DNA from 4 places in the Rhizobium sp. AG207R genome. Region 2 is predicted to be linked to each of the others. Evidence: predicted binding sites of a transcription regulator. Region 2 holds the regulator's gene; each other region holds the start of a gene.
What was found. Region 2 encodes PhoB, which activates phosphate uptake and scavenging genes when phosphate is short. Its sites were predicted from a motif close to TGTCATNNANCTGTCAT; they were not measured.
Positions count from the first base shown of each region.

Region 1: JJQ51_RS15320 (DapH/DapD/GlmU-related protein) is a predicted target of PhoB. The motif match lies at 3,751-3,767, and genes of this name have one in related genera.
Region 3: JJQ51_RS04120 (acid phosphatase) is a predicted target of PhoB. The motif match lies at 4,422-4,438, and genes of this name have one in related genera.
Region 4: pstS (phosphate ABC transporter substrate-binding protein PstS) is a predicted target of PhoB. The motif match lies at 5,478-5,494, and genes of this name have one in related genera.

Region 1 is NZ_JAEPVT010000006.1:67,764-74,952, reverse strand. It holds gene lpxC (UDP-3-O-acyl-N-acetylglucosamine deacetylase) at 1-761, shown strand, start outside; gene JJQ51_RS15330 (outer membrane protein assembly factor BamD) at 1,050-1,919, shown strand; gene recN (DNA repair protein RecN) at 1,932-3,605, shown strand; gene JJQ51_RS15320 (DapH/DapD/GlmU-related protein) at 3,807-4,439, shown strand; gene JJQ51_RS15315 (CDP-diacylglycerol diphosphatase) at 4,548-5,207, opposite strand; gene ligA (NAD-dependent DNA ligase LigA) at 5,635-7,189, shown strand, end outside.
Region 2 is NZ_JAEPVT010000002.1:673,505-680,693, reverse strand. It holds gene pstB (phosphate ABC transporter ATP-binding protein PstB) at 1-717, shown strand, start outside; gene phoU (phosphate signaling complex protein PhoU) at 768-1,481, shown strand; gene phoB (phosphate regulon transcriptional regulator PhoB) at 1,513-2,196, shown strand; gene JJQ51_RS07245 (GcrA family cell cycle regulator) at 2,286-2,813, opposite strand; gene JJQ51_RS07240 (aspartate aminotransferase family protein) at 3,238-4,437, shown strand; gene argF (ornithine carbamoyltransferase) at 4,511-5,428, shown strand; gene JJQ51_RS07230 (Hsp33 family molecular chaperone) at 5,477-6,466, shown strand; gene apaG (Co2+/Mg2+ efflux protein ApaG) at 6,486-6,878, opposite strand.
Region 3 is NZ_JAEPVT010000002.1:42,124-49,312, reverse strand. It holds gene JJQ51_RS04145 (YnfA family protein) at 124-444, shown strand; gene JJQ51_RS04140 (SOS response-associated peptidase) at 488-1,252, shown strand; gene JJQ51_RS04135 (hypothetical protein) at 1,329-1,469, opposite strand; gene pssA (CDP-diacylglycerol--serine O-phosphatidyltransferase) at 1,797-2,657, opposite strand; gene JJQ51_RS04125 (phosphatidylserine decarboxylase) at 2,678-3,376, opposite strand; gene JJQ51_RS04120 (acid phosphatase) at 3,683-4,381, opposite strand; gene JJQ51_RS04115 (ABCB family ABC transporter ATP-binding protein/permease) at 4,515-6,401, opposite strand; gene JJQ51_RS04110 (LysM peptidoglycan-binding domain-containing protein) at 6,606-7,189, opposite strand, start outside.
Region 4 is NZ_JAEPVT010000012.1:192,344-199,532, forward strand. It holds gene JJQ51_RS26540 (GGDEF domain-containing protein) at 168-1,412, shown strand; gene pstB (phosphate ABC transporter ATP-binding protein PstB) at 1,552-2,388, opposite strand; gene pstA (phosphate ABC transporter permease PstA) at 2,418-3,269, opposite strand; gene pstC (phosphate ABC transporter permease subunit PstC) at 3,280-4,251, opposite strand; gene pstS (phosphate ABC transporter substrate-binding protein PstS) at 4,328-5,353, opposite strand; gene JJQ51_RS26565 (cupin domain-containing protein) at 5,617-5,961, opposite strand; gene JJQ51_RS26570 (phosphatase PAP2 family protein) at 6,170-6,718, shown strand; gene JJQ51_RS26575 (O-acetylhomoserine aminocarboxypropyltransferase) at 6,832-7,189, opposite strand, start outside.

The DNA.
Region 1 (7,189 bases), on a different contig from region 2:
CGGATCTCTGCACGGTTCTCGGCTTTTCTCCGGCGCGCTCTGTCGCGACGGTCGAGCACGTCATGGCTGCGATCTACGCGATCGGCCTCGATAACGTCGTCGTCGAGGTGTCCGGTGCGGAAATGCCGATCATGGACGGCAGCTCCTATCCCTTCATCGAGGCGATCGAGCAGGCGGGTGTTGTTTCGCTCGGTGTCAAGCGCCGCTATATCCGCGTTATCAAGCCGGTGCGGATCGAAGCTGGCGGTTCCTGGTGCGAGTTCCGCCCCTATGATGGCACGCGCTTCGAAGTCGAGATCGACTTTGAATGCCCGCTGATCGGCCGTCAGAAGTGGGAAGGCGATCTGACCGCTGAGACCTTCAAGACGGAACTGTCGCGCGCGCGTACCTTCGGCTTCATGCGTGATGTCGAGCCCCTCTGGGCTTCGGGCCATGCGCTGGGTTCGTCGCTGGAGAATTCGGTCGTCATTTCGGACGACAATACCGTCATCAACGTCGAAGGCCTGCGTTATCCCAAGGACGAGTTCGTCCGCCACAAGACGCTCGATGCCGTTGGCGATCTGGCTCTCGCCGGTGCACAATTCATTGGTTGCTATCGCTCCTATCGCGGCGGCCATCGCATGAATGCGAATGCCCTGAAGGCATTGCTCAGCGACGCTTCGGCTTACGAGGTCGTCGAAACCTCGGCACCTCGCCAGCGCGGTCACGGCCGCGAGTTCATTGCGGTCAACGCGCCTGAATTCGCTCCTTGGTCGGCGTGATTTTTTCGGGATCGAAATGAGACAAAGCTGCCGCTCTGATGAAGGGCGGCTCTTTTTTTGACGGACGACTCATCGGGTTTGTCTTCGGTCGCGAAGCGGCGGCAGGATGGTGCGGGCCGATATGAGAAATCCCTGTCAAAACAGTGATTAAAGGCTGCGGATATGCGGTCTTTGCCACAAAAATGCGTTAATGCACCATCAATGCGTTGCCCTGATGGTGTTTTTGCGGCTAGAAACGCCAGCGAGAGAACGCCGTCTCCGCAACGACGGCTATGGGACAGTCATCCGATGGGTTTTGCAAGGTCTGAACGCATGAATATCACAGCACGGGCTTTGCTCGTATCGCTCCTTCTGGCCGGTACCGGTGCGGTGGTGACGGGGTGTAATACGAAAAAGGATATCGACATCACCAAGCTCGGTGTCGAGACCGATCCACCGGAGATGCTCTACAATCAGGGCCTTGCCAACATCAAGGCCGGCAACATGACGGAAGCCGGCAAGAAGTTCGATGCCATCAACCAGCAGCAGCCCTTCTCCGAATGGGCACGCAAGGCATTGGTGATGAGCACCTTCGTGAAGTATCGCACGGGCCGTTATGATGAGGCGGTACAGACCGGCAATACCTATCTCAAGCAATATCCGGGCTCGGAAGATGCCGACTATGTGCAATATCTGGTCGGTTCGTCCTATGCCAAACAGATCGTCGACGTGACGCAGGACCAGCGTGCAGCACAGCAGACGATCGAGGCGATGACCAAGCTCGTCAATACCTATCCGAAGTCGCAATATGTCAGCGACGCTCAGGAAAAGATCCGCTTTGCCCGCGACCAGCTCGCCGGCAAGGAAATGCAGATCGGCCGTTATTATCTGGAGCGCAAGGATTATCTGGCTGCCATCTCCCGCTTCCGCGTGGTGGTGGAGCAGTATCCGACGACGAACCAGATCGAAGAAGCCCTGGCGCGACTCGTCGAAGCTTATTATGCGATGGGTATCGTACCCGAAGCGCAAACGGCAGCTGCCGTTCTCGGCCACAACTATCCGGACAGCCGCTGGTACAAGGATTCCTATCAGCTGCTGCAGAAGGGTGGCGTGGAGCCGAGCGAAAATTCGGGCTCCTGGATTTCCAGAGCGGGCAAGAAACTTCTTCTTGGGACGTGAGATTGAGCGCAGATGCTGATCCAGCTTTCGATCCGCGATATCGTTTTGATCGAGCGGCTGGATCTTGCCTTCGAGTCCGGACTTTCGGTGCTGACCGGCGAGACGGGTGCGGGCAAATCCATCCTGCTTGACAGTCTGTCGCTGGCCCTTGGCGGGCGCGGCGATGGCGGGCTCGTGCGCCATGGCGAGGATCGCGGCCAGGTGACTGCGGTTTTCGATGTCGGTACACAGCATCCGGCCCGCAAGCTCCTGCGCGAAAATGGCATCGACGATGACGGCGATCTGATTTTCCGCCGTGTGCAGTCCGCCGATGGCCGCACCAAGGCCTTTGTCAACGACCAGGCGCTCAGCGTGCAGCTCATGCGCCAGATCGGCCAGCTTCTCGTCGAAATTCACGGTCAGCATGATGACCGAGCGCTCATCGATACCGACGCGCACCGCACCTTGCTGGATGCCTTTGCCGGCCTCGCCGAAGAGACGCAGGAGGTCGGCAGGCTGCACAAAATCTGGCGCGATACCGAGCGCACCTTGAAGAAGCATCGCGAGCAGGTCGAGAAGGCAGCGCGTGAAGCGGACTATCTTCGCGCCTCCGTCGAGGAGCTGGAGAAGCTCTCGCCGCAGGATGGCGAGGAGGATGAGCTGGCTGAGAAGCGCTCGCGGATGATGAAAGCCGAGCGCATCGCCGGCGATATCGCCGAGGCTTCCGAATTCCTCAATGGCAACGCATCGCCCGTGCCGCATATCGCATCGCTGGTGCGCCGATTGGAGCGCAAGAGCCACGAAGCGCCGGGCTTGCTTGAAGATACCGTGGCGCTGCTGGATGCCGCTCTCGATCAGCTGTCCAACGCGCAAATGGAAGTGGAGGCAGCACTCCGCAAAACGGAATATGATCCGCGCGAACTTGAGCGTGTCGAAGAGCGCCTCTTCGCGTTGCGGGGTGCCTCGCGCAAATATTCCGTGCCGGTAACGGAACTGCCAGCCCTGGCCGCACGCATGATTTCGGATCTAGCCGATCTCGACGCCGGCGAAGAGCGACTGGCGCGCCTTGCTGCCGAGCTTTCCGCCGCCAAGGCGGATTATGATGTCGCCGCACGCAATCTGTCGGAGAAACGTCACCATGCCGGCGAGGCTCTGGCCGCAGCCGTCACGGCCGAACTGCCGGCCTTGAAGCTCGAGCGTGCGCGTTTCATGGTGGAGATATCAAGCGATCCAGAAGCTGGGACAGCCGAGGGTATCGACGTTGTCGAATTTCATGTGCAGACCAACCCTGGCACGCGGCCGGGACCGATCACCAAGGTCGCCTCTGGCGGCGAGCTGTCGCGCTTCCTTCTGGCATTGAAGGTTGCGCTTGCCGATCGCGGCTCTGCGCCGACCCTCGTGTTCGACGAAATCGACACTGGTGTCGGCGGCGCGGTCGCGGATGCGATCGGCCAGCGGCTGAAGCGCCTGTCCGATCGCGTGCAGGTGCTGTCGGTCACCCATGCACCGCAGGTCGCTGCCCGCGCTGCAACCCATCTCCTGATCTCCAAGGGACCCGTCGCGGACGGCTCGGAAAAAATTTCCACACGCGTCGCCACCATGGAGCCGAAGGATCGCACCGAGGAAATCGCCCGCATGCTCGCGGGTGCTTCGGTAACCGAAGAGGCGAGGGCGGCTGCCAAGCGCTTGCTGGCCGGTAACGGGTGATCTCTCCTGTGATGTTGTCGGAGCAGATGCCGGTGGCGACTTGCCCGAAGCGGGCATAGCAGCAAGCTCAGCGACTATAGCGCTGAAACGCGCCTGAACCCGTCATCTGCCGTCGGCATCTTGCTTCGGTTTTTCGACGGTCTTGCGTCATATATCCTTCATCGTCCCCGGCTAGGCAGGCCCGGAATCCGGAGACCGTCAATGCACTCAACCACACAACCCAATCGCCCAAAAATCGCAGAAACCGTCATCCACCCGACGGCGAACATAAGGGATTCGAGCATCGGCAGATGCTGTGAGATTTTGGCGGACACATCTCTGCACACTGCCGAACTCGGAGATTTCTCTTACTTGGGGCCGCGCTGCATTGTCGGTGACGCAACGATTGGAAAGTTCTGCGCCATTGCGGCAGAGGTCAGAATTGGCGCTCCCAATCATCCGATGGACCGACCATCCATGCATCGTTTCACCTATTGTCCGGAATATTACGCGGCGAGCGCCGTGCGGGACCACGCCTTTTTCGATCGGCGAAAGGAAGACCGCGCCGTCATCGGCAACGATGTCTGGATTGGTCATGGCGTGATTGTTTTGCCGGGCGTACAGGTTGGAGACGGCGCCGTGCTTGCAGCAGGCGCGGTCGTCAGCAAAGATGTTCAACCATATACTGTCGTCGGTGGTATTCCCGCCAAGTTCATTCGAGAGCGCTTCACTCGAACCATCGCAGAAAGACTGACGTCCATCGCCTGGTGGGATTGGCCTTTCGAAACCATCATGGAGCGGCTTGCCGATTTTCAATCAAGCGACATCGAAGCCTTTTGCGAGCGCTGGTCCTGATCCGCTTTTGACGACTTGGGCGGCCAGCCTTGGCCGTGTCATCTTACGAAATCGGACGGTAGGTTGTGAATGAGTTCCGCCGACGTACGAACTTCTGAGCGACATGCATCAGAGCCGGCATTTGGGATCGATCATGTCCTCCGCGGAGCCGCGGGATTTGTGGGCCTCGTTTATTCTTGCCAGAATATAGAAGCCATGCTGCCCGTTGGGCAATGCAGCGCCAAAGACGCCGACGACCACATTTTCCATATTTGAACGGGCGCCATCGACGCCATCTGCGACGAGCTGCAGCGGGTTCAAATTCGAAAGGTCATCGGCCGTATGGAAAGTTGCCCACCAACCAGCTCGGGTCTTCAAGTCCGTAAACCGGCCGCTTTCAATTTCCGTCGCATGGGCTTTCAAGAGCGCGCGAAAGCGAGGCGTCTCGCACCCCATGTGGATATGAAGCCGATCTTGTGTGCGCCAGCTGGCGGCGTTTATCGCCAGAGCAAAATTCTGTCTCGAAGCCTTCGTTGAGCGCGGATCGATTGCCGATAGCTCTTTCCACGCTTCCTCAAAATAGTTCGGCGCACCCGCGGTCAGAAGGCGTGGGTCTTCGATGCCGGGTACATCGGCGAGCGGTGCAAGGATGGTGCGCTCCTTGTCAGCAGGCTCACGAAGAACAACGTATGAAGACAAAGGGTCCTGCGACTGGACGATCTTGAGGCACGGATATGGCGACCCTGTCAGGGTGGAGTTGATTTCACAGGCTCTGACGACCAGCCCCAAAGCGGAGCGGCTGACGAATGAGCTCATGATCAAGACTGCAACGACGAGGAAAATAGAGAGAACGGTAAGACGGTGCTTCATGCGTGATTTCGAATTTCTGCCAATGATCCAATCACTTCCAGAGATGTGGCTCTCATAATATAGCCTACCTTAAATCCTCTGCGATAGACGCGGAAGAGCCGCTGCCCCAGGAATTGGATAGGGAATTCCATCGGGGCTAACTGGACGCTGATACTTCCCGCATCTGTAACACCAAGGACGACAGATCACGGCGTAAAGTTGTCGTGAGCAGCGCCGCCACCTTTATCGGTCCGGCAATTGAATTGCAGATTTTTCCCTTTGTTTTTACGTGCCCCGAGCTGAAAACCGCTTCGCACTTTTCGCGGAAGTGCTCTAAAACATCTTCGAAATCGGGGAGTGTAGATTCATGAGCACCGAACAGAAGCCCGTCGAGGATTTGACCGAGGAGGAAGCGGCCGCGGCGCTTGCCTATTTGGCTGCGGAGATCGCGCGCAACGACGCGCTTTATCATGGCAAGGATGCGCCGGAGATTTCGGATGCCGAGTATGATGCGCTGAAGCGGCGCAACGACGCGATCGAGGCGCGGTTTCCCGCATTGATTCGCGCCGACAGCCCGTCGCGACGGGTCGGCGCCCCGCCATCTGAGACGTTTGCTCCTGTTGTCCATGCAAGGCCGATGCTCTCGCTCGACAACACGTTCTCACAGGAGGATGTCGAGGATTTCGTCGCCAGCGTCTATCGTTTCCTCGGTCGCTTGCCGGATAATTCGATCGCCTTTACTGCCGAGCCGAAGATCGACGGCCTTTCAATGTCGATCCGTTACGAGAATGGCCGGATGGTCAGTGCGGCGACGCGTGGCGATGGTACGACAGGCGAGAATGTTACGGCCAATATCAGGACCATCAAGGAAATCCCTCAGACTTTGCCGGCAGGCGCTCCCTCCGTCGTCGAAGTGCGGGGTGAGGTCTATATGGCCAAGAGCGATTTCCTGGCGCTCAATGCACAGATGGAGGCCGAGGGCAAGCAGACCTATGTCAATCCCCGCAATACGGCGGCCGGATCGCTGCGTCAGCTCGACGCGAAGGTGACGGCGAGCCGCAAGCTGAAATTCTTCGCCTATGCCTGGGGCGAGATGTCCGACATGCCGGCCGACACACAATACGGCATGGTGCAGACCTTCAAATCCTGGGGCTTTCCCGTCAATCCGCTGATGGAGCGGCTGAGTTCGGTCGCCGACATTCTCGGCCACTACGAGGAGATCGGCCTGCAGCGGCCGGATCTCGATTATGATATCGACGGTGTCGTCTATAAGGTTGATAGCCTGGAATTGCAGGCCCGCCTTGGTTTCCGCTCGCGCTCGCCGCGCTGGGCGACTGCGCATAAATTCCCGGCGGAACAGGCCTTCACGCGTCTGGTCGGCATCGACATCCAGGTCGGCCGCACTGGTGCGCTGACGCCGGTTGCGCGACTGGAGCCGATCACGGTTGGCGGTGTTGTCGTAACCAATGCGACTCTGCACAATGCCGATTACATCAAGGGCATCGGCAACAAGGGCGAGCCGATCCGCGATGGCCGCGATATCCGCGTCGGCGACATGGTAATCGTACAGCGGGCGGGCGATGTCATCCCGCAGATCGTCGACGTTGTGCTCGAGAAGCGGGAGGCGTCGAGCGCGCCTTACGAGTTCCCCAAAGTCTGTCCGGTCTGCGGCAGCCACGCGGTGCGCGATATCAATGAGAAGACCGGGAAGGTCGATGCCGTCACCCGCTGTACCGGCGGCTTTATCTGCCGCGCGCAGGCGACCGAACATCTCAAGCATTTCGTCTCGCGCAACGCCTTCGATATCGAGGGCCTCGGCTCCAAGCAGATCGATTTCTTTTTCGAGAGCGAGGATCCGGCGCTGCAAATAAAGACCGCGCCTGACATCTTCACCCTGGAAAAGCGTCAGCAGGCGTCACTGA
Region 2 (7,189 bases):
GGCGACAAGCGGGCGCTCTTCGACGTCAATCTGAAGATCCGCGCCAATACGGTCACGGCCCTGATCGGCCCTTCCGGCTGCGGCAAGTCCACCTTCCTGCGTTGCCTCAACCGCATGAACGATACGATCGAGACCTGCCGCGTCACCGGCAAGATCACGCTCGACGATCAGGATGTCTACGACGACAGCATCGATGTCGTGGAATTGCGCGCCCGCGTCGGCATGGTCTTTCAGAAGCCCAACCCGTTTCCGAAGTCGATCTACGAGAATGTCGCCTACGGCCCGCGCATCCATGGCCTGCATCGCTCGAAGGCCGATCTCGAGCATATCGTCGAAACCAGTCTGCAGAAGGCCGGTCTCTGGGGTGAGGTGAAGGATCGGCTCCATGACGCCGGCACGAGCCTGTCGGGCGGCCAGCAGCAGCGCCTCTGCATCGCGCGCGCCGTTGCGGTCAGCCCGGAGGTGATCCTGATGGACGAGCCGTGCTCTGCGCTCGATCCGATCGCAACCGCCAAGGTCGAGGATCTCATCCACGAGCTTCGGGAGAATTTCACCATCGTCATCGTGACGCATTCCATGCAGCAGGCCGCTCGTGTCTCGCAGCGTACCGCAATGTTCCATCTCGGCCACCTGGTCGAGGAGAACGACACCGATAAGATGTTCACCAATCCCGACGATTTCCGCACGCAGGATTACATCATGGGCCGTTTTGGTTGATGATGGCAGGCGCGCGGCTCCTTTCACACAGTTCACTTGAGGATAGAAAAATGGTCTCCACTCACATTCTCTCTGCCTATGACGAAGACCTGAAGTTTCTGACGCGCCGCATTGCCGAAATGGGCGGCCTGGCCGAGCAGATGGTTAGCGACAGCGTACGCGCTCTCGTCAACAGCGACGCGGCCCTGGCCCAGAAGGTCATCTCCGACGACGTCGTTCTCGACCATGCCGAGCGCGAAGTTGGTGACAAGGCGATCGTCACCATCGCTCGTCGTCAGCCGATGGCAGCGGACCTGCGCGAAATCATGGGCTCGATCCGCATCGCCTCCGATCTGGAGCGCGTCGGTGATCTCGGCAAGAATACCGCAAAGCGCGTCATCGCCGTTCAGGGCACGGGCGTGCCGCGTCGTCTCGCTCGTGGCATCGAACACCTCTCCGAACTGGCACTGAGCCAGCTCAAGGAAGTTCTTGATGTTTACGCGACCCGCTCGCCCGATAAGGCCGTGTCGATCCGCGAACGCGACGAGGAAATCGACGCCATGTACACCTCGCTCTTCCGCGAGATGCTGACCTACATGATGGAAGATCCGCGCAACATCACCACCTGCACGCATCTTCTCTTCTGCGCCAAGAACATCGAGCGCATCGGCGACCATGCCACCAACATCGCCGAGACGATCTATTACATGGCGACCGGTGCTCAGCCGGAAGGCGAGCGCCCGAAGGACGATACCGCCAACACCGTCGGCGCAGTGACGGAATAATCTGGAAGCGAAGAAAGGAGACCATAGGCGCATGGTTCCGAGAGTTGCTGTTGTAGAAGACGAGGAAGCGCTTAGCGTTCTGCTGCGCTACAATCTTGAGGCCGAAGGCTTCGAGGTCGACACGATCCTCAGAGGTGATGAGGCCGAGCTGCGTCTCCAGGAGCGCATCCCCGATCTCCTGATCCTCGACTGGATGCTCCCCGGCGTGTCCGGCATCGAGCTCTGCCGCCGGCTGCGTATGCGGCCGGAGACGGAGCGCTTGCCGATCATCATGCTGACGGCTCGCGGCGAGGAAAGCGAGCGCGTGCGCGGACTTTCGACCGGCGCGGACGATTACGTCGTCAAGCCGTTCTCGACGCCGGAGCTGATGGCCCGCGTCAAGGCGATGCTGCGGCGCGCCCGCCCGGAGGTTCTCTCCACGGTGCTGCGTTGCGGCGATATCGAGCTGGACCGCGAAACCCATCGCGTCCACCGCAAGAGCCGCGAAGTCCGGCTGGGGCCGACAGAATTCCGCCTGCTGGAGTTCCTGATGTCCTCGCCAGGCCGCGTCTTCTCGCGTTCGCAGCTGCTCGATGGCGTATGGGGGCACGATATCTACGTCGATGAACGCACGGTCGACGTCCATGTCGGCCGTCTGCGCAAGGCGCTCAATTTCTCCAATATGCAGGATGTCATCCGCACCGTTCGCGGCGCGGGCTATTCCATGGAAGCCTGAGCGGCTCGCCGCTCGGGTGTTACTAAATAGCGGCGGAAATAGAAAAACGGGCCTCGAGGGGCCCGTTTCTCTTTGTCTTGCGGTAACTTTCAGCCGTTGTTGCGACGGCGGTCATGCACCGGCTGGTAGGCCATGCGCTGATGATAGGTGCAGTAGGGGGACGAATCCGGGCTGTCATTGCCGCAGAAGTGGAAGTCGTCCTTCAGCGGGTCCCCGACCGGCCATTTGCAGGTGCGTTCCGTCAGCTCCGTCAGGCCGAGGCGGCGGGAGATCGGAACGACGACGTTCGATGCCGGGCGATACTGAATTTCATTGACGGAATCTATCTCGATCTCTTCCTTCAGCATGGTTGCACCCTGCTGGCGGGCGACCACGGTGCGGGTAGCGACGCGCGAGCCGTAGGTCGTTGCGCGGGGAGCCGCGGCACTGCGCTTTGGCGTGCGCGTCGCGGTTGCCGTGCCGCCCGCCTTCGCTCGGCCAGGAAGGTTCAGGCGGTGCACCTTGCCGATAACGGCATTACGGCTCACGCCACCGAGCTGCGCAGCGATCTGGCTGGCGCTCAACCCTTCGGACCATAGCTTTTTCAGCTTCTCGACGCGTTCGTCTGTCCAATTCATGCCCTGTCTCCGCTGTCGCGTTTCCGATGGCAGAATCCCTCACCATTGCCTCGCATGGGAACGAGGCGCGAAACGCTCTAAAATTGTGGTGACTAGTTCCGCCGCATGCAGTCTAGCAATTGCTTTTTAACCTAGTGTGAGGCTGACTCCGTGACAAGAGTCGCGAGAATCTTGAGGAATCGATTTCGAGGTTTTCCCCAACTTGCTGCCTAGGCGTGGCATTTCTGCAATAGGCGCCGCCGAACCTATCTCTTTTGCCCGCAAGCGCTATCTCGCACCTGCTAAAACGCCAGTTTTGTTGACATCGCGATGCAAAACATCAATAGTGCCCGGGCCGCCGCAAGGCGGCATTTTTGATTTTTTCGGACCCGTTTCATCAAATCGAAGCGATCGGTCCTTAAAGTTGTGATCAGGAGATATGGCCATGGCCGAGACCACGCCGCTTTATGACACCTATATGCGCGCTCCGTTACGGTTCGAGCGAGGCGAGGGCGTCTGGCTGGTCACCGAAAATGGCGAGCGCTACCTCGATTTCGCAGCCGGCGTCGCGGTCAACTCGCTCGGTCACGCCCATCCTCATCTCGTCGCCGAATTGAAGGCCCAGGCCGACAAGGTCTGGCACCTGTCGAACCTCTACGAGGTGCCCGGTCAGGAGAAGCTGTCGAAGCGGCTGACGGAAGCGACCTTCGCCGACAAGGTATTCTTCACCAATTCGGGCGCCGAGGCGCTGGAATGCGCCATCAAGACGGCGCGGCGCTATCAATTCGCCAAGGGGCATCCCGAAAAGTTCCACATCATCACCTTCGAGGGCGCCTTCCACGGCCGCACCATCGCGACCATCGCCGCCGGCGGCCAGGAGAAGTATATCGAGGGCTTCGGACCCAAGGCACCGGGTTTCGATCAGGTACAATTCGGCGATCTCGATGCCGTGCGCGCCGCCATCACGGATGCGACGGCCGGAATCCTGATCGAGCCGGTTCAGGGCGAGGGCGGCATCCGTCCGGCCACCAACGAATTCCTGCGCGGGCTGCGTGAGATCTGCGACGAACATGGCCTGCTGCTGATCCTCGACGAAGTACAGTGTGGCGTCGGCCGCACTGGCAAGCTCTTCGCCTATGAATGGGCCGGCATCAAGCCTGATATCATGGCTGTCGCCAAGGGCATCGGCGGCGGTTTCCCGCTCGGTGCATGCCTTGCGACGGCAGAAGCCGCCTCAGGCATGAAGGCAGGCACCCACGGTTCCACCTATGGCGGCAATCCGCTCGCCATGGCGGTCGGAAATGCCGTTCTCGATATCGTGCTTGCCGAAGGCTTCCTGCAGCATGTGCGCGATGTCTCGCTGGTCTTCCGCCAGGGGCTCGCCTCGCTCAAGGATCGTTTTCCTGACATCATCGAGGACGTTCGCGGCGAAGGTCTGATGCTCGGCATCAAGGCGGCCATTCCGCAGGCAGAGCTGCTGCAGGCTATCCGTGCCGAGCATCTGCTCGGCGTGCCGGCCGGCGATAACGTCATCCGCCTTCTGCCGCCGCTGGTCGTCACCGCCGAAGAAGCACGCGAAGGTCTTGCCCGCCTGGAGCGTGCCGCCGAGCGTGCGCGCGCTGCCCGCACCAAGAAATCGGCTTGAGTTCAACGCCCGCTGACGGGGCGTTCCTGCCCCACGCGGGCGTTATTGTTTTTTCTGGAGCACAGGTAAGGACATGGCTTCTCCGAAACACTTTCTCGACCTCTCTGCCGTTCCGGCTGCCGATCTGCGCAACATCATCGATGACGCGATCGTGCGAAAGAGCGCGCAGAAGGCCGGCACTGCCGACAAGCCGCTCGCCGGCAAGATGCTGGCGATGATCTTCGAGAAGCCGTCCACCCGAACCCGCGTTTCGTTCGATGTCGGCATGCGACAGTTGGGCGGCGAGACGCTGTTCCTCTCCGGCACCGAAATGCAGCTTGGCCGCGCCGAAACGATCGGCGATACGGCCAAGGTGCTGTCGCGCTATGTCGATGCGATCATGATCCGCACGACCGATCATTCGCGCCTGCTGGAGCTAGCGGAACATGCGACCGTTCCGGTCATCAACGCGCTGACCGACGATACGCATCCCTGCCAGATCATGGCGGATATCATGACGTTCGAGGAGCATCGCGGCCCGATCAAGGGCAAGACGCTTGCCTGGACGGGCGACGGCAACAACGTGCTGCATTCGCTGATCGAGGGTGCGGCACGCTTCGGCTATCGCATGAATATGGCGGTACCCCTTGGTTCTGAGCCGAAGGATCACTATCTGAACTGGGCCCGCAACGAGGGCGCCGAAATCATGCTCTCGCATGATGCAGACCGTGCGGTCGCCGGCGCCGATTGCGTGGTAACCGATACCTGGGTTTCCATGAATCAGGAGCACCGGGCACGCGGTCACAACGTCTTCCAGCCCTATCAGGTCAACAAGGCTTTGATGGCACAGGCCGGCAAAGACGCTTTGTTCATGCATTGCCTGCCTGCTCATCGCGGGGAGGAGGTGACGGACGAGGTGATCGATGGCCCGCAATCCGTTGTCTTCGATGAGGCGGAAAACCGCCTTCATGCGCAAAAGTCGATTCTTGCTTGGTGCCTGGGCGCGATCTGAAGATATTAAACCGCGTCTCAAGGGCGCGGGCGCAGTAGGAGTAAAGCAATGGCCGAAAATGCCGCAACGCTGGGTCAGTTTGATTTCGCCGGTGACGATCATGTCGTTCCCTTCCAGGTGGAAGGTCTGGACGTGCGCGGCCGTGCCGTACAGCTCGGTCCGCTGCTGGACGCGATCCTTGCCCGGCATGACTATCCGACGCCGGTTGCACGCCTTCTGGCGGAGGCCATCGTCCTGACCGTCCTGCTTGGCACGTCGCTGAAATTCGAAGGCAAGTTTACCGTACAGACCAAGGGCGACGGTCCCGTCGACCTTCTGGTTGCCGATTTCACGACGCCGGAAAACGTTCGCGCCTATGCCCGTTTCGACGAAGAAGCACTGGAAAAGGCAGTCGCCGAAGGCCGGACCGAGCCGGAACAGCTGCTCGGCAAGGGCGTCCTCGCCTTCACCATCGATCAGGGCCGTTTCAGCCAGCCCTATCAGGGCATTGTCGCGCTTGATGGCGCCTCGCTCGAAGAGATTGCCGGCACCTATTTCCGTCAGTCGGAGCAGATCCCGACGCGCGTGCGTCTGGGGGCGGCAGAACTTTTCGACCGTGATGAGAACGGCAAGCCGCGTCACCGCTGGCGGGCCGGTGGCCTGATCGCGCAGTTCCTGCCCGAAGCGCCCGAGCGTATGCGTCAGCCGGACCTGCATGGCGGCGATGGCGATACCGGCGTGCGCGATCATGTCGAAGACGATGCCTGGGCGGAGGCACGCAGCCTGGTGGAAACCATCGATGCCGATGAGCTGACGGATCCGCAGGTTGGCACCGAGCGCCTTCTCTATCGCCTGTTCCACGAGCGTGGCGTACGCGTCTACGAGCCGAAGGCCGTCTATGACCGCTGTTCGTGCTCGCGCGACAAGCTGAAGGGCGTCTTGAAGGGCTTCACGGCCGAGGAGATCGAGGCCAGCCAGGAGAATGGCGAGATCGCCGTCACTTGTGAATTCTGCTCTACGACGTATCGCTTCGACGTGTCGGAGATAGAGGCGGCCTGACGGTGCCGATTTTGTCGGCTCAGTTCAGCGTGCGCAACAGGTTGGGCGTATCCAGAGAAAAGGCGGGGATCTTGACATGGAATTGCTCTCCGTCGTCCGTTTCCATCTGGTAATGGCCGAACATCATGCCTGACGGCGTATCCAGCGGGCAGCCCGATGAATATTCATAGGTATCGCCGGGTTTCAGATGCGGCTGCTCGCCGACGACGCCCGGCCCCGTCACCTCATCCACCATGCCATTCATGTCGGTGATGTGCCAGTAGCGTGTCACCAGCTTCACGGCCTTCTTCGAATGGTTGGATATGACGATGCGGTATCCCCAGACATAGCGATCGTCGTCCGGATCGGATTGCTCCTCCAGATAAAAAGGTTCGACGACAACCTCGATGTCGCGTGTTAGGGCGCGATACATGCCTGATACCTTGCCACTGCCCTGAAGCGCCGAGCGCTTCTCCAAGCCTCACTGCCGCTTCAGCATTTCCACATTCGCGGCATATTATCCGCATTCCACCACCCCCGCCAAGAGCGGGATATCTAGCGGTATCCTATAACCAGCCCGCTCCGTCAAGGAACGGCGTGATGAAAACTTGCGTGAACGGGTAGAGCCTTCCCGGCATTTAGCTATTACAGCTAATAACGAAGGTTAACGAGACGTCGAAAGAAGTATCTCAAATCGTCTGTCATTTGGTATTCTCTGACATGAAGCCTCTCTCTCCACTTTTG
Region 3 (7,189 bases), 630 kb from region 2:
CAAGGAGCCATCTGCGGCCCATTTCTACAGGAAACGGCGCTTGCTGTCCCATGGGAAAGCCCCTTAACTCGCTGCCGGCGGAAGCCGCGATTCTGAATGCGCCGAATACGGGGACGATCGGGAATGATTTACGGGCTATATGCTTTGGCGGCTCTTGCCGAAATTGCGGGCTGCTTTGCCTTCTGGGCGTGGCTGCGTCTGTCGAAGCCCGTCTGGTGGCTTGCACCCGGCCTTGTCTCGCTAGTGCTCTTTGCATGGCTGCTGGCGCTGGTGCCGAGCGAGGCGGCCGGCCGCACTTTTGCTGCCTATGGCGGCGTCTATATTGTTGCCTCCATTCTCTGGCTCTGGTTCGCCGAAGGGCGGCTACCGGACCGATGGGATATTTCGGGCGCCGTCATCTGCCTCGTCGGGGCGGCGGTCATTCTGCTCGGTCCGCGCGGCTGACGTTAGGCTTGACCAGCCGCTTTTCGGGTGCAACACAGGCCTGATGTGCGGACGTTTCGCTTTGACATCGACGGCAGATCACGTGGGGGAAGCGCTCGGCGTCCTGCTGAACGAGGCTTTTCCCGCGCGCTACAATATCGCGCCGACGCAGCCGATCCTTGTCGTGATATCGGGCGATCGGCAGCGACCGGGAAGCAATCTGCCGGATCGTCGCGCCTTGCTCGTGCGCTGGGGCTTTATGCCCGACTGGGTGAAGGACCCCAAGGATTTCCCGCTTCTGATCAATGCGCGGGCGGAAACGGCAATAGCCAAGGCCTCCTTCCGCGCGGCCATGCGCCATCGCCGCATCCTCATCCCGGCATCCGGCTTCTACGAATGGCATCGGCCGCCGAAGGAAAGCGGCGAGAAGCCGCAAGCCTACTGGATCCGCCCCCGTAGCGGCGGCGTCATCGCTTTTGCCGGGCTGATGGAAACCTGGTCGTCGGCCGACGGTTCGGAAGTTGATACGGGTGCGATCCTGACGACGGCGGCAAACAGCGCCATTCGATCCATCCATGACCGCATGCCCGTCGTCATCAAGCCGGAGGATTTCGCCCGCTGGCTCGATTGCAAGACGCAGGAGCCTCGCGAGGTGCTTGGTCTGATGAAGCCGGTCCAGGAAGATTTTTTCGAGGCGATCCCGGTTTCGGATCGCGTCAACAAAGTTGCCAATATGGGGCCGGATGTGCAGACACCTGTGGTGCTCGATCCGGTCAGGAAACCGCCGAAGAAAACGGATCCGGACGATGGCCAACTAAGCCTTCTCTGAGCGGCCGCCATTTTAGCGGCCAGTGAGCGGAAATGCTGCCTGCCGGCATTGGTCGGCGGTGGGCAGAACTATATTCTCAGGCGATCTTCTTCTTGAGAGGCTTTGTCTTCAGCATCAGATGGGCTGCAAGAACGGCTTTCAGCCCCAGCGGACGATAATGCTTGCTGGGATCGATCTTTGCCTGCGGTTGTGCCGGCTGGTCCTTTTTCTGCGTCATGTTTCACTCCTCACCATGCTCCCACGGAGCATTTTTCGATTCACAGTCGAGTAGTGCTTTTTGTCGTAAATCATGACAAATCGAAGGCGTTTTCCAATCAGCTTTTGTAAACAACGACCATATTTCGAGAGATTAGCGCCGAAACCTCGTGTAGAATCCGCACTGCCGCAATGTTTGAATCTGCGGAAATGTCGCGCCGAGCTGGCCTTCCGTTGCGCCGATGAGCGACCGTCATGTCTCTGATTGATAAGGGAGACTTACAGACTAGCGGTTGCAGCCCGGCGATGCCGCCAGAGGACTGTTGTGCAGCGGTTTGATATGCCGGCGCTAGATATGTCGGCCGATGTCGTCGTTGGAATCGTCGACATTGGGATCGGCGGGGCCATTGATGGTGTAGGTGCCGTATTTCTTTGCCCAGGAGCGTGCGCCGAAGGGTAGGGACAGCAAATAGATGACGACGGTCACGACCATGACATGCCACGTATAGCTCATCAGCAGCGCGACATAGACGACGAGGCCGAGCATGATCGGCAGCACCAGATCGCGCCTTACGCCGTTGCCTTCCGATTTGCCGGACCATACGGGCAGACGGCTGACCAGCAGGAAGCCGATGAGAACCGTGTAGGCTGCGCCCCATAAGGCGAAGGTGCGGTCCGGCGTAAGGCCGAGAAAGCCGAGATAAACAGGCAGCAGCACCAGCATGGCGCCGGCAGGCGCCGGTACGCCGACAAAATATTCGGATTGCCACGAGGCTTTATGCTCGCGTTCAGCCATGACATTGAAGCGGGCGAGCCGCAGTCCGGCGGCGATCGTATAGATCAGCGCCGCGATCCAGCCGAGCGAGCGGGCCTGATCCAGCAGAAAGACGTAGACGACGAGCGCCGGCGCAACGCCGAAATTGACGATGTCGGCGAGCGAATCCATCTGCGCGCCGAATTTCGAGGTGGCCTTCATCAGCCGCGCGACGCGCCCGTCGATGCCGTCGAGGAAGGCGGCGACCAGCACCGCCACGACGGCGAGCTCGTAACGGTTTTCGAAAGCGAGGCGAATGCCTGTCAGGCCCGAGCAGATCGCCAGCACGGTGATCATGTTCGGCACGATCAGTCGCAACGGAATTTCCCGGAGACGCGGTCCACGCGCTTCGTCATTGGGCCCGTGCGGCTCGAAAGGCGGAAAAGGCGTCTTCATCTCGCTCGTGTTCCTACACTTCAGCTGCGGCGGCTAAGGGTTGCGCCCTTGACCGAGCCGAATTCGGCAATGACGGTTTCGCCGGCGATCGCCCGCTGGCCGACGGCAACGCGCGACGAAGCGCCTTCCGGCAGGAAGACATCGAGGCGCGAGCCGAAGCGGATGAGGCCGATGCGTTCGCCGGCATCCAGCGGCTCGTTCGGATGGACGAAGCAAAGAATGCGGCGGGCAACGAGGCCGGCAATCTGCACGACGCCGATTTCGCCATGCTTCGTTTCGATCACCAGGCCGTTGCGTTCATTCTGTTCGCTGGCCTTGTCGAGTTCGGCATTGAGGAAGCTGCCCTGGCGATAGGCGACGTTGGTGATGCGACCGCGCATCGGCGAACGGTTCACATGGCAATCGAAGACATTCATGAAGATCGAGATACGCAGCATCGGCTGGCTGCCGAGATTGAGCTCGGCCGGCGGCGTCACCATCTGCACGCTCGAAACCTTGCCGTCAGCAGGCGATATCGCCAGATCATCGTCCTGAGGCGTCATGCGTTCGGGATCGCGGAAGAAATAGGCACACCACAGCGTCAGGATCAGGCCGATCCAGAAGAGCGGCTTGAAGATCCAACCGAGCACCAGCGACGCGACGAAGAAGCCTGCAACGAAGGGATAGCCCTCCTTGTGTATGGGAACGATGACGTTGCGTACGCTGTTCATCAAGCTCATCTATGGCCTACTCCGTTAGGGCATGCTCACCAGGAACCAGGCTCCGGTTCTTCGGCAAGATCATGCCAGTCAAAAGAATGAGAACAAGATAAGCGGTCTTGCTCTGAATACCAGTCGAGCGTGACTACAGGCAAACTCTGTCATGGGCAATGCTTTCGCGCGCTCGTCCTCAACGCAATCCGCGTCGAGCAAGATGCCAACGTTCCCCTGACTTGAAAAGTGCAGCCTGTGGAAACCCGTGCGGGACGCAATGAAAAGGCCGCCGATGGCGGCGGCCTCCTGTGTCCCGCGTCGGCCGATCGGAAATCAGAGGCCGAGAGCGGCGCGCAGTTCAGCCTTGGCGCCCTCATACTCGGTCTTGTAGTCCTCGTGGGTCATGATGGTTTCGGCGATGACGGTGCCTGCAATGCGGCCGGCTTCGATATCGGAAGCATAGTGGATGCCGCCGACGATACGGTTGTGGCCGTATTCCCAGGCGCGAGCCATGATGGCGGCGCGCTTTTCCGGCACCATGTTGGCAAGCACAATGCCCATCAGCGTGCCGACCGTGGTGTGGCCGGACGGATAGGAGCCGGACTTGGAGAGCGGCACGATCGGCTTGACGAGGTCGCTGTAGAGATGCGGGCGCGGACGCTTCCAGACATCCTTGGCGGGATCGACGACGGCGCCTTCGGTCTCGACGACGCGGTCGAAGAAGGCCGAAAACTTCGGCAGGTTTTCCTTGGTGAATTTCGGATTGTCGATGACGTCGGAGAAGCGCCAGACGTTCTCTTCGGCATCGGCCACGGCGCGAGCCGCCATTTCCGGCGTGCGGGTCACCTGGATCGTCAGGATTTCGCCGAGCTCAGCCTTCATCTGTGCGGAATCATTGGCGGGCGGAGGCGGCAGCAGATCGAGGAGGTTGATCTCCTTGGCATCGGTGAAAGGCTTGGCATCTTCGGCGAAAACCGGCGAGGCCAGGCCGACGACGAGCAACAAGCTGAAAGCTTTGGCAAAACTACGCATTTGAGGGGCTCCGTTGAAAAGACCCTCGTACCTAGCAAGCTGTCATCTCAGTCTCGTGACAACAATCGGTGCATAACCATTGCGCACCCGATGCTGTCATGGGCGGCGGAGTTCCATGCTTCCACGGTTTTTCTCAGCTTGCCGGCGCCAGTCGGTCGACAACGCCGAGATCGTCGTTTTCGCGTACCTGTTTCAGATGCTCCTCCGCCTGCGTTGCCTCGCGCTGGCGGCTCCACATGGACGCATAAAGCCCGTTCCGCGCCAGAAGCTCGGCATGCGTGCCGCGCTCGGCGATCACGCCGCTTTTCAGCACGATGATCTCATCTGCTCCGATGACGGTCGACAGGCGATGCGCGATGACCAAAGTTGTACGGTTCTTCGAAACGACATCGAGGGCAGCCTGTATTTCGCGCTCGGTCGTCGTGTCGAGTGCCGAGGTCGCCTCGTCGAGGATCAGGACCGGCGGCGCCTTGAGAATGGTACGCGCGATCGCGACGCGCTGCTTCTCGCCGCCAGACAATTTGAGGCCACGCTCGCCGACCTTGGTCTCGAAGCCTTCCGGCAGATTGCGGATGAACTCGCCGATCTGCGCGATCTCCGCGGCCGCGGTAACTTCCCCTTCGCTGGCGCTCGGACGGCCATAGCGGATGTTGTAGGCGATGGTATCGTTGAAGAGCACGGTATCCTGCGGCACCATGCCGATGACCTTGCGCAGGCTCTTCTGCGTGACGGTTCGCAGATCCTGGCCGTCGATGGTGATCGTGCCGTCCTGCACGTCGTAGAAACGATAGAGCAAGCGCGACAGCGTCGATTTACCGGCGCCCGAAGGCCCGACCACGGCAACCGTCTTGCCAGCCGGCACCTCAAAGGAGATGCCCTTCAGGATCGGCCGCGCCGGATCATAGGCGAAATGCACGTCCTTGAATGCGATTGCGCCATTACCGATGACGAGCTCCTTGGCGTCAGGCGCATCGACCACCTCGGGCTTGACCTCGAGCAGGTCGAACATCTCCTCGATATCGGTCAGGCCCTGACGTATTTCGCGATAGACGAAGCCGATGAAGTTGAGCGGTACGGAGAGCTGCAGCAGCATGGCGTTGATGAACACGAAGTCACCAACCGTGTGATGGCCGTTCAAGACGGACCAGCCCGACATGACCATCATCACCGTCGTGCCAAGGCCGAAGATCAAGCCTTGGCCGAAGTTAAGCCAGCCGAGCGACGTCCAGACGCTGGTGGCTGCCTTTTCATATCGCTCCATCGATTGATCGAAGCGTTTGGCTTCCATCTCCTCGTTGCCGAAATATTTGACCGTCTCGAAGTTCAGCAACGAATCGATCGCCTTGGTGTTGGCGTCGGTGTCGCTGTTGTTCATTGTCCGGCGGATGGAGATGCGCCAGTCGCTCGCCTTAACCGTGAACCAGATGTAGAGCCAGACCGTGACGGCCGTGACCGCGAGATAGGAAAAGCCATAGCCGCGCCAGAAGATGATGGCGGTTAGCAGGAATTCGATGAAGGTCGGAAACGTGTTGAGGATCGTGAAGCGGACGATCGTCTCGATGCCCTTGGTGCCGCGCTCGATGATGCGCGAGAGGCCTCCGGTCTTGCGCTCCAGATGGAAACGCAGCGAGAGCTCGTGCATGTGCACGAAGGTTCTGTAGGCGAGCTGGCGCACCGCATATTGGCCGACGCTCGCAAACAGGGCATCGCGCAGCTGGTTTAGGCCGAGCTGGATCAGACGCGTCGCGTTCGTGGCGATGATCAAAGCGATGGCGCCGACCAGGAAAGCAGGCAGAATGCCTTGCATGTCGAGCTTGCCGTTCAGCGCATCGACGGACCATTTGAAGAAGTAGGGGACCAGCAGCAGGAAAAATTTCGAGACTAGCAGGAAGACGGTCGCCCAGACCACCCGCATTTTCAGATCCATGCGCCCGCTCGGCCACATATAGGGCCAGAGATTGACGATCGTGTTCAATGGATTGCTGGAATCCGCCGATATGGTTTTCTTCTGGCCTGCCATGTCCGTCTCCGGCGAATGATTGGGCAGCCGGGTGTGGCAGCATTTGCACAGCCGACTGGCAAGCCTTCATAGCCAAGACATGGCCGTTGTGGGAAGGCTATGGGGTCGGGCGACGCTTATACTATTTTCATGCGGTATAAAAGCAGCGGCCAGGCGTTGCTGAGCCTGGCCGCTGCCAATGTTCACGATGGGCGGTCGTTGCCGCTAGAGATGCTCGCCCGAAAGCCGCTTGCGGTGAAGCTCCTCGGCATTCGGCAATGCATCCTTCGGCAGACCGAAGACCTGACCCGGCAGGATACGGTCCGGATTGTTGATCTTGTCCTCGTTGGCCAGATAGATCGTCGTGTAGCGCACGCCCGCACCGTAGATGCGGCGCGATATCTGCCACAGCGTATCGCCGCGACGGATGATGACGGCATTGGTGTCCTGCGACAGCGGTGCCTGTTCGAGCGTCTTCGGGCCACTGTCGTTGGATGAGACCTCTGTGTTCGGCTGCGCCGGTGCCGTCTGAGCAGGCTGCGTGATAACAGCGATCATCTGTTCGAGCCCAGGCAGCGCCGCGCCGACCGATTTCGGATCTTTCGGCAAAGCCAGCAAGGTGGCAAGCGCCTTGGAGGCTGTGCTCGAAGCGTCGGCAGCAGCCTTCTTCAACGCAGCACTGGCGTTGATGGTCGGCCGGAATTCAGACAGCGACTTGAGCGCGATTTCCGTGCCGGAGCGGGCGGCTGCGAGCTGCTCCGTATTAGGCTGCTTGCCGTCGGTAAAGAGGCCCTTGAGCAGCGCAAAAG
Region 4 (7,189 bases), on a different contig from region 2:
GCATGAAGGTCTGTACCCATCGGGCGGAGATCTCCACCACAGGCAAAATTTACCAACTCATTTAAGGAACTTGCCATCTTATTGGGCAAGGATGAGCCGATCGCGGAAATCGTCGTGCCGCTCGCGCCGACGGCCCCAAAAAGCGGAGACGTCCGATCGTGCTGAATATGACCACAGGCCTCACCATCTGGTGTTCGGAAGCCATCACCTTGGCGACCGTCCTCCTTCTTGCCTGGCGGCACGACCGCAAATCCCCCGCCTATCTGATCTGGGCTCTGGGCTTCACCATCAGTGCCGCGGGATTCGCCCTGGTGGCAGCTCGCGGCGTCATCCCCGACATCTGGTCGATCCAGATCGGCAATGCCGTCGGACTGCTTGGCGAAAGCGCCTGGATCGCCGGCTTCCGCATAATGGACAAACGCAAGCTGGAATGGTCGGCGTTCCTGCCTCCCGTGCTCTGGCTGATCGGCGTCAGCCTGCCCTGGGTCACCGATAATTTCGTTAATCGCATTATCGTCTATGACCTCGCAGGCGCCGTCGGCGCGACCCTGCTCGCCTTTGCCGTCCACCCGGCCGATGGCCGGCGCGAACCGGCGCGCGGGCAGCTCGGCATCATCTTCGTGACACTCGCCTGTTTCTGCTTCGGCTCTGCCCTCTCGATGGTATTGATGGCCCCGCCATTGGAACAGGCCATGATCTATCGCGGCTACATGGCACTCGGCTATGCCCTGCTCATCATCGTCGCCATCGTTCTCAACGGCAAGCTTCTTATGGAACGCGCCGAGCGCCGCTGGCGGGCGATTTCCATTACCGATACTTTGACCGGTGTCCTGAACCGGCGCGGACTTCAGGAAAGCTACGAGATCCTTGCCGGCGAAGGGCAGCACCGGCCACAGAAACTTGCCGCCCTGTTATTCGATCTCGACCATTTCAAGAAGATCAACGACCGCCATGGCCACCAGGCAGGCGATGCGGTTCTGGTCGAGTTTGCCCGCATCGCGCGTCAGTTCGTGCCTCGCACTGGCGCATTCGGCAGAATGGGCGGAGAGGAATTCGTCGCCTTCGTTCCGATAGACGAGCAATCGCAGGCCGAAGCGCTGGCGGAAACCATCCGCGCCGATTTCTGCCGCGTGCCGCTGCTTGCTGGTCGCTCGCTGGTGCCGGCAACCGTCAGCATCGGCGTCTCGATCATGCCCCACGATACCGTCAGCTGGGATCGATTGGTCTCTTTCGCAGACCGTGCGCTTTACGCCGCCAAACGCGCAGGCCGCAACTGCACTATCGTCTTCAATGAAATGGAGACTGCGAGGGAGCCCGACGCGGCGACCGCAGCGGATGAAGGCGAGCTTGTGCCGACGCTCGACGACCAGATCCACGCCTTGCGGCGCATGGGCACGCTCGCGAGGATGTGATCGGCTCATTCGGCACACCCATCCTATAAGCTTTCTCTTGACCAAATGGTGCGAGTGCCGAACAAGGCCGCCATTCTCAAACGAAAAGACGCGCCTGAAAGGCGCGCCTTCGCAAATTGTGCGGCAATGTCCAGCCGTATCAGCCGTAACGACCGGTGATATAGTCTTCCGTGCGCTTGACCTTCGGCGCCTGGAAGATCTGTTCGGTCGCGCCGTATTCGATCAGCTCGCCCAGATACATGAAGGCGGTGCTGTCGGAGATACGGCTTGCCTGCTGCATATTGTGCGTGACGATGACGATGGTGAAATCGCCCTTCAACTGCGACACCAGTTCCTCGACCTTGGCGGTCGAGATCGGGTCAAGAGCCGAGGTGGGCTCGTCGAGCAGGAGGACTTCGGGACGAATGGCGATGGCGCGGGCGATACAGAGGCGCTGCTGCTGGCCGCCGGAAAGGCCAAGTCCGCTCTGATGCAGCTTGTCCTTGACTTCGCTCCACAGCGCCGTTTCCGTCAGCGCCGCCTCGACGCGGGCGTCCATTTCCGCCTTGGAGATCTTCTCATAGAGGCGGATGCCGAAAGCGACGTTCTCGTAGATGGACATCGGGAACGGCGTCGGCTTCTGGAACACCATGCCGACCTTGGCGCGCAGATCGTTGAGATCGACGTCCTTGGTGAGGATATTGCGGCCATCCAGCAGAATTTCGCCAGCCACGGTCTGACCGGGGTAAAGATCATACATGCGGTTGAAGGTGCGCAGCAGCGTGGACTTGCCGCAACCCGAAGGGCCGATGAAGGCGGTGACCGCGTTCTTGCGGATATTCATATTCACACTCTTCAGAACGCGATGGCCGTTCTGATAGGTGAAATCGAGGTTCTTCACCTCGAGCTTCGCGAGCGCACCGAGATCCGACTGGGAAGCGGCGTCCTTCCCCTGTTGTGCGTTGACGCTCTGAAATTTGCTGTCGCTCATGTTCATGGTCTCATTCCTATCGTTCGACGGCTGCGTCATTGACGGCGCCCACTCAAGACACGGGCAAGGATGTTCAGGGCAAGGATGGCGACGGTGATGATCAGCGCACCGGCCCAGGCCAGTTGTTTGAGATCCTCGCCAGCATCGGCGGCAAGCGTGTTGATGGCAACCGGCAGCGTGGCGATCGGACCGGTCAGGCCCGTATTCATGAATTTGCTATAGCCGGCAGTGAAGAGAAGCGGTGCGGTTTCGCCGCTGATGCGGGCGATGGCCAGCAGAATGCCGGTGAGAATACCGGTCCAGGCGGAACGGTAGATCACCATCATCATGGACTTCCAGCGCGGCGCACCGAGCGCGGCAGTCGCCTCGCGAAGCGCATTCGGCACCAGTAACAGCATGTCCTGCGTCGTCCGGTTGACAACCGGAAGGGCGATCAGCGCCAGCGCTAGGATGCCCGCGATGGCAGAATTACCGTGCATGGGCACGACCACGGCGCCGTAGACGAACACGCCGACGATGATCGAGGGTGCGGACAGCAGAATGTCGTTGATGAATTTGGCGACCTCGGCAAGCTTGGTGCCGTTGGCATATTCCACCAGGTAGGTGCCGGCTAGAATGCCGATCGGCGCTGCGATCAGAATGGCACAGCCGGTGACCAGCACCGTGCCGTAGATTGCGTTTATCAGACCGCCGCGCGAGCCCTGAGCCGGGATCGACATGGTGAACACGTCGAGGCTGAGCGCCGATACACCGCGATAAACCAGGCTGACAAGGATCACGCTGAGAAAGAATATGCCGAGAATGGCCGCGAGGAAGGACAGGGCCATCATCACCTTGTTCTTCGTATAACGCCTCGACACGAGATTCTGACGAACTGCATTTTCCATGGTTTTTTCCTCAGAGCGAGTCGCCGCGGCCGATCATCCATCTCGCCACTGCAAGCACGCAGAAGGAAAGGACGAACAGGAGCAGGCCGAGCGCGATCAGGCTCGACAATTGCAGACCGTCGGCATCGCCGAAGTTGTTCGCGATCTGGGCGGAAATGGTCGTGGACGGCGAAATGATCGACGATTGCAGACGGCTCACCGAGCCGACGACGAAGGTGACGGCCATGGTTTCGCCAAGCGCGCGGCCAAGGCCAAGCATGATGCCTCCGACGAGGCCACGGCGTGTATAAGGGATCAGGATGTGGCGGGCCACTTCCCATGTCGTCATGCCCATGCCGTAGGCGGATTCGCGCAGCATCGGCGGCACGGTGCTGAACACGTCGCGGGAGATTGCGGTGATGAACGGCAGGATCATGACGGCGAGCACGAGGCTTGCCGTCAGCAGGCCGACGCCCGGGGCCGGCGGCTGGAACAGCAGACCGATCACCGGCACCTGGCCGACCGTAGAGATAAGGAATGGCAATATATAGTTCTGCATGAGCGGCACGAGAATGAACAGGCCGACGATGCCGTAGATAATGGAGGGAACGCCTGCCAGAAGCTCGATGGCCGTACTGATTGGACGGCGCAGGCTGCCGGGGCAAAGTTCCGTCAGGAATATGGCGATGCCGATGCCGAGGGGAACAGCAATCAGCATGGCGATGAACGAACTTACAAGCGTACCGACCACGGCAGGCACGGCGCCATAAATATCAGCCGGCGCGCTCCACTTGGTGCCCCAGAGGAACGACAAGCCAAAGGTCTGAAATGTGGGCAAGGCATCGATGACAAGAACCACGAGGATTGCCAGCAGCAGAAGCACGACAAGAACAGCCGAGCCAAGCGTCATCAAATAGAAAATCCGATCCTGGATTCGGAATTTTCTGGTCGCGGCGGAGGTATTCACAGCCTGGAAGCCCGCCATTTGAGTCGCGTTAGCCATCGATTTCCCCTTGTCCTATCACGAAAGGCGGACAGGGAAATACCCTGCCCGCCGCAACTTTCTCGCCTAGCACAAATTACTTCGTGCCGAAGTCCGTCTTCCAAGACTTCTCAACGATCTCGACAACATTGTCTGGGACCGCGAGATAAGACAGGGCGGTCGCGTCCTTCTGGCCATGCTCATAGGACCACTTGAAGAACTTCAGTGCCTCTTCGTTCTTAGCAGCATCGGCCGGCTTCTTATAGAGCAGAACCCAGGTCGAGGCAGCAATCGGCCAGCTCTTTTCGCCCGGCTGATTGGTGATGATCAGGTTGAAGTTCTTGGCCTTGGCCCAGTCGGCGTTGGAAGCGGCAGCCTTGAAGGTTTCCAGGCTCGGCTCGATAACCTTGCCGGCAGCATTCTTCATCTTCGCGAAACCGATGTGGTTGGCGACGACGTAGGAATATTCAACGTAGGAGATCGAACCAGCCGTCTGGTTGACGGTCGTGGAAACGCCTTCCGAACCCTTGGCGCCGAAACCGACCGGCCATTCAACAGCCGTGTTCGAGCCAACCTTTTCCTTCCACTCCGGCGAAACCTTCGACAGGTAGTCGGTGAAGTTGAAGGTCGTGCCCGAGCTGTCGGCGCGGTAAACGACCGAGATCGGCGTGGACGGCAGCTTTACATCGGGGTTGAGAGCCTTGATGGCTGCATCGTCCCACTTGGCGATCTTGCCAAGGAAGATGTCAGCCAGCGTCTTGCCGTCGAGAACGAGTTCGCCCGGCTTTACGCCTTCGACATTATAGGAAACGACGATGCCGCCGGAGATCATCGGGAACTGGGCAATGCCGTTCTTCTCGAGGTCGGCGTCGCTCATGGGCTTGTCCGAAGCGCCGAATACGATGGTCTTGTCGAGAAGCTGCTTGATGCCGGCGCCCGAACCAACCGACTGATAGTTGACGACATTGTTCGTCGCAGCCTTGTAGCCTTCAGCCCACTTGGACAGAACCGGTGCGATGAAGCTCGAGCCGGCGCCCGTGATGTCGGCAGCGGAGGCCGAAGCGGACATAGCCGCGATGAGGCCTGCAGTCAGGCAAAGCGAACGGAGTTTCAGGTTAAGCATAGTAGACTCACTTCCTCAAGTGAATGAAAGGATGGCGAGCAGAAGATCGGCGCGAGGTCCCCATGGTAAACGAACCTCCCCGCCTGAAATCTCCCGGCGACAGACTTGGCTCTAAAGACGCATTGTTTCAGTTTGATGACAGTTTAATGAAGCGGCAGTGACACAACCTGCGGCAATCATCACGGCCATCGCGGAACGGCAGGAAATGAAGCGCGCCAAAGGGCGCATGAACGCGAACTTCATGTTCTAATTCAAGAGCATCGTCAAAGACGGATCACATAATCCTTGCGAGTCGTTTCAATCACTTCCCAGGTCCCCTTGAAGCCCGGCTTCAAGATAAGGCGGTCGCCCGCACGCAGATGAAAGGCCTCGCCATCGTCTGACGTTACAACGGAGTAGCCGGAGAGGATATGGAAGTATTCCCACTCGTCATAGACGACCTTCCATTTGCCAGGCGTCGCCTCCCATATGCCGACGTAAAGGCCGCCATCGGCCTCTTCAACATTCCATGTGCGAAAGATTGGGGCTCCCGAAACGAGGCGATCAGCTGCGGGCGCGCCCGTTTCCGGTTCGATGTCGCTGATGTCCACTGCCAGATAGGTCGTCACAAATGTCTCCTGTCGATTGCCTTATGTGGCTCTCCGCGAACCCAATAAAACGCGAACCCGAAAAGCATATCATCCTGACCTGCCGCCCCATGCCAAGCTCCCACCTTTCAGGGAAACGTCAGAAAACAATGCCCTAGTGCGCTTCGTTAATTTGGCTCGACCATCTCAATCGGGCCGAAATCGCAATCGCAGTTCAGAAGGGGCCAGCATGTATGGACTAGATGTCGTTATAACAGAGTGGATCAATGGCATAGCCGGAAACCCGACAGTCGACAGCCTGATGATCCTAATCACGGCTTACGGCGTTCCCTTGTTGATCGTTCTCGTCGCTGTCCAATGGTGGGTCGGAGAACGTCGATCGGAAACCCGACACGCACTCGTTGCCGCGGGCCTGACCTTCGTCATCGGTCTCGGCATCAACCAAGTCATCCTGTTTTTTGTCAGTCGCGTTCGCCCGTATGATGTCGGAGTCACCAAGCTACTTATAAATCGCAGCAATGACCCGTCCTTTCCCTCCGACCACGCAACGGCCGCGTTCGCGATCGTTGCCGCATTTGCACTTCAACGCATGCCAGAGCGAAGCCTCTTCTTCCTACTCGGCGCGATCCTTGTCTCCTTCTCGCGAGTCTACGTCGGCACGCATTATGTCGGTGACGTCATGGGTGGGGTGCTTACCGCCGTTTTCGCGGCGATCCTGGTCAAGACGCTCTATCGTCCAGAAACCCGGCTGGATCGCTTCGTAACCGGCATCCTATAGGGTCAGATTTGAAGAGGCCATATATGCGAGCGCCCCGTTTTTCACGTTTTTTCGCCGGTCGCCTCAATACAACCCAATAAAAAAGTGTTGCCAAAGCTATGTGAGGAACCTCATCAGACTTTCGCGAGCGCCTGTTCCAGGTCGGCGATGATGTCCTTGACGTCCTCGATGCCGATCGACAAACGCACGACATCCGGGCCGGCACCGGCGGCAACCTTCTGCTCGTCAGTCAACTGTTTGTGGGTCGTCGAGGCGGGATGGATGACGAGCGAACGCGTATCGCCGATATTGGCAAGATGCGAAAAGAGCTCCAGACCTTCGACCAGCCCCTTGCCCGCTTCATAACCACCCTTCAGTCCGAAGGTGAAGACCGAGCCCGCGCCTTTCGGTGAGTAACGCTGCTGGAGGGCATGGTTCGGATCGTCTTCCAGGCCGGAATAGTTCACCCATGCCACCTTTTCCTGCGCTTTC